Regions from separate parts of the Halioglobus sp. D3-4 genome, predicted to be linked through region 1. Evidence: predicted binding sites of a transcription regulator. Region 1 holds the regulator's gene; the other holds the start of a gene.
What was found. The regulator LexA, encoded in region 1, represses DNA repair genes until DNA is damaged. The targets are predictions, from matches to a motif close to ACTGTNTNTANANACAGT.

Region 1 (3,523 bases):
GCGAGGTGCATCGCCATGACCTAATTGCGCTGTAAGATAGTTCACCAGATCGTAGGTCGTCGAGCGCAGCGCGCCCGCTGCTGCCCAGGCGTACAGTGGCCAGACCGGCGCTGGCTCTCCGCCCCTCCAATAGCCTTGGGCCAGTCGGGCCCGTTGTCCCGGCGAAGGTTCCACAACCGTATCGGTCATTCCCAATGGACCAGTGATCTGTTCGCGGATTTGTTGCTCCCACCCCTCGATACTGCCAGCGAGAATGAGGCCGAGTAAACCCACCCCGGTATTGGAGTAGCGATATGGCGCAGGGAGTGATTCCTTGGGCGACCAGGCGGAGAGAAACTGATAGAAGTCTGCTAGCGTGTAGTGATCAATGCCTCGCAGGCGGATTTCGCGAGGTAGTCCCGGTGGGTCATCGGGCAAACCTGATGTGAAATCGGCGAGCTGTAAGGGAGTGATTTTTTGCGCCGCTGGCTGCAGGGTCAAGCCCTCAGGCAGATGATCGGCAATGCTTGATTCCAGCCCGATGCGGCCAGAGTTTGTTGCTTCACCCAGCAGGGCCGCGGTGAATGTTTTGGTCACTGAGCCGATCTCAAATAGGGTGTGTTCGTCTACGGGTTCACGTCTACCATTGCGCACCCCAAAATTGTAAAAAGAAACGTTTCCACGGTGATAGACACCAACGGCGACACCCGCGTATGCGGGTGCTTTGCCAGGCCTAAGCATCGGAGTAACAAACTGATTAACTGCCTCTGTGACGTTGAGCGCAAAAGCGGAGGTATTCCAGCATATAGCGACCAGCAGCGCGGATAGCGCGACCACACATTTCATTTAGACTCCCCGCCCAGTGGGTGTAATTCTCACAGATACACGGGCCCAAGCTTCAATTGAGCTATATAGGCTTTGCTACCACACAATTCGCTACCGTGGTCGCTACACAGATGCTAGTGCGGTCAATTTACCAGATCAAGTGAATTTGGCTCATTAATACGAGGTAGGGAGCGAGCGGTGGAGACGTTCAAATCGGTCAGCCAGTCGTAGGACGTATATCCCAGTTCGCGGATTGCGAATGGTCGCATCGCGCTGCAACTGGTAGACTGCTCACTGTGTTAAATGAATAGAGGCTAATTGAGTGAGTACATCCTTGCTGGAAATTGTTGATCGCGGCGATGGCGAAATCGTCCTGCAGCGTGCGGATAGTGATTCAGACCCCCTGCTTACTGTCAGTTTCTCTGACGAAGCGCGCATCTACATAATGGACAATAGCCTTGAGGTCGCCAAGGCGATGATACAGGCTGGTATTCAGGCAGCAGCAGCAATTTCTGAACGCGGTGAGGGCGACGGCGAGACTGACGAAGCACAAGAGACCCCACGCGTACTCCACTAGGCGGTTATACTCCTCTGCGCAGTACCCCTACGCTAAGGCCTTCAATCGCGAAGGCCTTCTCACGTAAATCGACAACAATGGGCTGGTAGTCGGGATTTTCCGGCAGTAAATGCAGCAGGTGTTTCTTGTTCGTATGCTGCAGGCGTTTGACGGTGACTTCGTCTTCGATGCGTGCGATCACGATATCGCCATTTTTGGCCACCGGCGTGCTGTGTACTGCCAGCAGGTCGTCATCGAAAATACCCACGTCGATCATGCTGTCGCCCTGAACCCGGAGGAAAAAATCGGCATGCGGCTTGAAGAAGTTCGCCGGGAGATCGCAGTATTCCTCGATGTGCGCTTCGGCCAGGATAGGGTTGCCCGCTGCGACGCGACCGATGATGGGTATGCCTGCACTCTCTGGTAGTCGTATGCCACGCGAGGCTCCGGCTATCATTTCTATCGCGCCCTTGCGCGCTAGCGCCTTGAGGTGTTCCTCTGCGGCATTGGCCGATTTGAAGCCAAGTTTTTGTGCAATATCGGCACGGGTAGGAGGATAGCCCGTCTCGTCGATGTGCTGGCGGACAATGTCGAGTACTTGCTGTTGCCGCTGCGTGAGCTTTTCCATCACGTGCATCCTCTGTGATTTTGTACAGTTACTGTGATTATATACAGCAAAGATGCGATTGCAATGACTGTGTGAGCAAACTCAGCGGCCAGGTTGGCATCTGGCGCGCCAATGCGCAAGGTTATCCGCCAGAGGGTCGCTCTTGGGCCTGAGTGTCTGGGTAACTTGCTAGGGGAAGGGGTTAGTGCTTTACCGGGCCGGTTTTCTGTTTGTAGATAATATAGGCGAGCAGTACTAAAGCGAGTTCAGCTCCGGCCAGCAGGAAAATACTCTGGCTATTGAATGCGGCTGCCAACGCCTGGCCACTGGCTGCGAAAAAATTAAGTACCAGGCCCATATTTAAAGCGGTGATTACCGCCATGATGACGACTACGACGACATTCAGTTGCTTCACACCAGCCATTTTCTGCCTCCGGATGTTTTCACCAAGCAGCTTTTTGTTGGACCCGTCGACCAACCCTACCACCAGAGCCTGAATACAGGCAAGTGATTCAGATCACCGGTCAATCGACTGTGTTCTCCTTTTCGGCCTGTTGCCGCAGAACCTGCCCGCGTTTTGCCTGCTCAATGACATAGGCGCGGATTGCCTCAGATTGCTCAGTGCTAAGGTTGTCAGCGAATGACGCCATGCCCCGGTCTTTTAACTGACCGCCGCGTACCACGGCCTCCCAGCCCTGGGCGTCCCACAGGAAGGCGGATCCGCGCAGATCCGGAACAAGTAGCCCGGAGACGGCGTTGAGGCCGTGGCAGCCCATGCAGACATCCTGATAGGTGGTGTGCCCGAGTTTGACAGTTTCTGCACTGGCCGTGGACTCGGGGGGATTGAACATCACGACCGGTTTCCACGACACCGGCGGCAGTTCCGCTTTTCCTCCCAGTTTGAACGTCAACACGCGGCTCACATTCGGTAGGCTTTCGGCCTGTACGTACTCGCCAAAGACCAGCGCGAAAGCGCCGCCCCAGCCGACATTGACGGAGATGTACTGCTCGCCGTCAACTTCATAGGTCATCGGCGGCGCTACCACCCCAGTCTGCGTGGGGAAGCTCCAGAGCACTTCACCGGTATCGGCGCGGTAGGCGACAAACTTGCCATCGGCTGTACCCTGAAGCACCAGGTTGCCGGCAGTAGCCAGTGTGCCACCGTTCCATGGCCCCCGGTATTCGACGCGCCAGGCCTCCTTCTGCGCAACCGGATCCCAGGCCAGCAAGCGGCCTTTTACCAGGGCGCCAATAGCATCGCGCTCGGCCTGGTCATCCGGTAGGCCAGCGATAACGCCATCCGTGCCGGTGTTGCCCACGCCGGGGTTGTACTCGAAGTTCTCCGGCTGGCCGTAGACGGCCGGAATATCCAGTACCGGAATATACACGAGTCCGGTATCGGGGCTGAAAGACATCGGGTGCCAGTTATGACCACCCAGGTAGGAGGGGAAGATGGTGAATGGGGTATCCTCGTAGCGCGCGCCCGGGACTTCCACAGGCCGTCCCGTTTCCATATCGACATGGGTTGCCCAGGTGATATCGATATAATTTTCCGC
Region 2 (3,523 bases), 1.7 Mb from region 1:
TCACACGATGTGCATATCAACGATCTGAATACCTGCTTTGATGTTGGCCCCGACGATATCAGGGGGCGAATTATTCTGCAGAAGCATCGCTATATTGTTTACGAGCGCTGTTACCAAAGTCTCTGTGATGATCAGCGCGTTCCAGTCGTGTTTGAACAAGCTGTCGGCTCTGTATTACGCATGGCGTATGACTCTGTGAAATCCTGCGGTGGCGAATTTGTGTTGACAGAAGAACAGTGGTATTGCGAGGGCTACGGTTGGTGTGGGTTTTCCAATACGCGGCCAGACGAGAATGTGCCCGCGTCTGTCGGGCCTGTCCGATTGGTGGAAGAAGAATACTGTATCGACAGCGACGATGCGATTTGCCAACAAAACCAGGGTTACTGTGTAGCGCCGCCGCTCAATAAGCCGGTGCCCTCGCCGGTGAGCAGGGTTTCCATATACCGGTTTTACGACCCGGTTTTCATTAACCACATGCCCTCCAGGGATGCTAATGAACTGGGTCCGGAAAATGGTTATCTGTACGAAGGGCCTGCCTATCGCACATTTTCCCGTGCGTTTTCCACTGCGAAAGAGATTTTCCGCTGCCGCGCAGCAACAAACAAACTCGAATCCTTTATCAGTGCTGATGCGGGCTGTGAAGGGGAGGGGAATACCCTCGATGGCTCAATGGGGTTTGTCGCCAGCGCTGCAAGCCGCGCAGCGCCGCTGCCACTGTATCGCTGCTACAATCCGGCGCTGAATGACCATCTTTCGACGACCGATCTGTCCGAGTGCAATCACGGCAACGGTTATAGTGTAGAACTCGGTGGGCCGATAGGATACGTTCCCGAATAGCGCGCCCGGTTTGCATCCCTGGAGGCCCTTACTACACCTGCCTTTGCTGCAGCACTGTGATTCGCGAATCCGGACGCGGGTTAGTGGCGCTTACTGCCACTAGGCTTTTGCAGCCAGCGGCGTAATATTCGTGGCTTCCTGCGTGCTCTCACTGCCAATGTCCGACAGAAGTTCAGGCTTGCCTTTGCACGCGGCGATCAGGGTATCCTTGTTTCTGGATAACAGCAGGCCGATTTTTTCCGCATCCTGCTCACTGATGCCTTCGATCTGCTTTTCCAGAAACAGGCTGAAATGTTCAGCCAACTCCAGCATCTTGTCATGGGCATCGGCATTCTTTTTGGTATCAAACATTGCATCGTCTCGATCGCATTTCCACATTGCTACTACGGCCACAGCTCACCTCAAAGGTAGGTTGATGATGCCTTATACTGTATATGTGTACAGTTATAGTGGCAAGTGGTTTTTTGCGGGGAAGCTTCGCTGGCACGCGCTTTGTGATTTGATGCAGGGTAAGCTGCCAGTGTCGCATGCAGTAGAGCGCTAACCGCGCCATGAGTTGTCAGTGCTCACGCCACAAGCCGTAGCGCCGCCGCTTTAAGCGTTACGAGTTCTTCTGCGACTGAAAGTAATGAGAGGGTGTCCGTCGTCGCCGCAGGGTTAACCATGGGCAAATAGTCGGGTGTTGTTCAGCTCAAGAGGGCTACTACCTGGCCTACTCGTTCACCGTGGCGCGTTTCCTCGGTTCCATTTTGACGAAGAATTTTTGCCACCTGTGCGTTGGGTTCCGCATCCGCCCAAACCTGGTACTGCAGATCACCGTCTTTCTCCGACTGCTCAATAATGTTGAGTAATTCAGCATTGATGACACCACCTAAATCCATCGGTTGAACATAGGGATTCTCTGTGTCATTCGGGAGGTTGAACTCCCCGCCCAGTAATTCGATGGCTTTTAGCAAGCGGTGAGCATGGCCGCGCTCTTCCTGACCATTTCTTCGGAGTAAGTCCTTCGCCTCATCGTTGGTCACCGCATTGGCAGCAGCTTGGTAGAAAGCTTCACCCGCGACTTCTAACAGAGCCAATATTTTCAAGTCATCAATCGATAGCTGGTCACGTGTTCCTAGCAGGGAAAAGGCCTCTATTTGATCGGTGGGATATCCAGAAGGTATGCCTGACATAATATATTCTCCGGGGTTTGTCTCAGTTATTATCTTTCATCAGTGAAGGCGCTACATTAGCATGAACTATTCGGTACTTGGCGTCCTGTTATACCAAGTGAGGAATAGCCATGACGCAACTACGTACTGGTATGCTTTTTTGATCGCGCCCGGGAGTCCCAGTTGGGGATAGCGGTTGAGTTTCCCTCTCTTAGTACATGGTGCATTACAGCTACTGGTTGGCATCGTCAGTGCATTTTAGCCCTTCAATGTTCAACCTCAGCACTTCTGATTCCGCGGTGAGCTCTGAGTACAGGCGTATATTGCCGTCCCGCTGGGCCTGGAAGGCTTTGGTTAGCAAGGACTCATAGTCCCTCTGCAGTTGCTTCAGTGGGTTTTTTTTGAATAATCCAAACATTTTCTATCCTCGATAGCCAATTCATGACGCACTAGTGAATCAATACGCATGCGAGCGTCCAAAGGATCAAAGTATCCGGCGCTATTTGGTGCCAGGTTAAGAATTTCCCCGTCTTTGGATGTTCGTCGGAGCTCGCGGCCGCAGGGAAGTACCTCCAGCTGCGATCGAAGAGGTCTGTTCTGCTGAATCTGGACCGGTGGGCACAAGCTTCCGCTATGTCCCAGATGGTGTATTGGCACCAGTCGTGGCTATAAGGCTTCCTCCAAGCGCGGGGACTCAATGATGCAACTATGAGGATAACTGAGCTCACGATTCTGAAAGGACAGGATTGCAGGATTCTGAATAACGCCATTATCAATGTTGATAGCTCGCCGAATGGTTTCATTTTTCATCCAGCTATCACGCCCCTCCACCACCGTGGGTAAATGAACAATGAGTGCTGCGGAAATAGAGCGCGAAGCACTCTCCCAGAGGTAGCTGGGCGTGTGATCGACGCCGTAGTAGTCTGTTTTGTCATGCTTGAATATCGGATTTCTGAATGTCGTTGGCCTGGAAAAGAAAAACCCCATTCCCTCGTCACAGCTCACATCTATGATCAAGCTCCCGGGTTTCAGGCATGCGTTTTCTGATTCCGTGACAAAGTTGATGGGTTTATCTGTTTCTTGAAACGTGCCATTGACGATAATATCGGCTTCGGCAATCAAATCCACCAGAGGCCGCGTTCCTCCATCGTGCTCCACGACCATCATACGCGCCTCACCTTCTAGCCCCTCTCGTATTTTCACATAGTGGCAGTCGAGCACCTCTTCGCGCACCTCGTGATCCGGGCGTTGAATACAGATGGTAATATCCCTGAACCCATGTGCTTTCAGTGCATAGATGGCTCCACGACTGACAGCTCCAAAACTGAAAATAATGGTTTTGCGCTGATTGCCATAGTGACCATCAATGCCCATAAGTTGCAGGGCGTGTATTACACCGCAATAGCCGGCCATTTCGTTGTTTTTGTAGAACGTATGGCGTCCAATATGGCCGTTGGGTGTCCACACATACATATCTTCAAATGCGATGAGCGTCTGTCTGCGATCGACGGCAGTCTGAGTAATCGCCTGTT

Region 2: the regulator LexA is predicted to act here: its motif matches at 1,265-1,282, upstream of AC0L6S_RS19740 (YebG family protein).

Annotation. Positions count from the first base shown of each region.
Region 1 is NZ_CM147907.1:1,057,874-1,061,396, forward strand. Features, by position in the region: gene AC0L6S_RS04510 (serine hydrolase domain-containing protein) at 1-825, opposite strand, end outside; gene AC0L6S_RS04515 (hypothetical protein) at 1,127-1,381, shown strand; gene lexA (transcriptional repressor LexA) at 1,386-1,988, opposite strand; gene AC0L6S_RS04525 (hypothetical protein) at 2,170-2,391, opposite strand; gene AC0L6S_RS04530 (PQQ-dependent dehydrogenase, methanol/ethanol family) at 2,492-3,523, opposite strand, start outside.
Region 2 is NZ_CM147907.1:4,469,677-4,473,199, forward strand. Features, by position in the region: gene AC0L6S_RS19735 (hypothetical protein) at 1-837, shown strand, start outside; gene AC0L6S_RS19740 (YebG family protein) at 937-1,215, opposite strand; gene AC0L6S_RS19745 (ferritin family protein) at 1,524-2,012, opposite strand; gene AC0L6S_RS19750 (DUF6435 family protein) at 2,224-2,409, opposite strand; gene AC0L6S_RS19755 (N(5)-(carboxyethyl)ornithine synthase) at 2,658-3,523, opposite strand, start outside.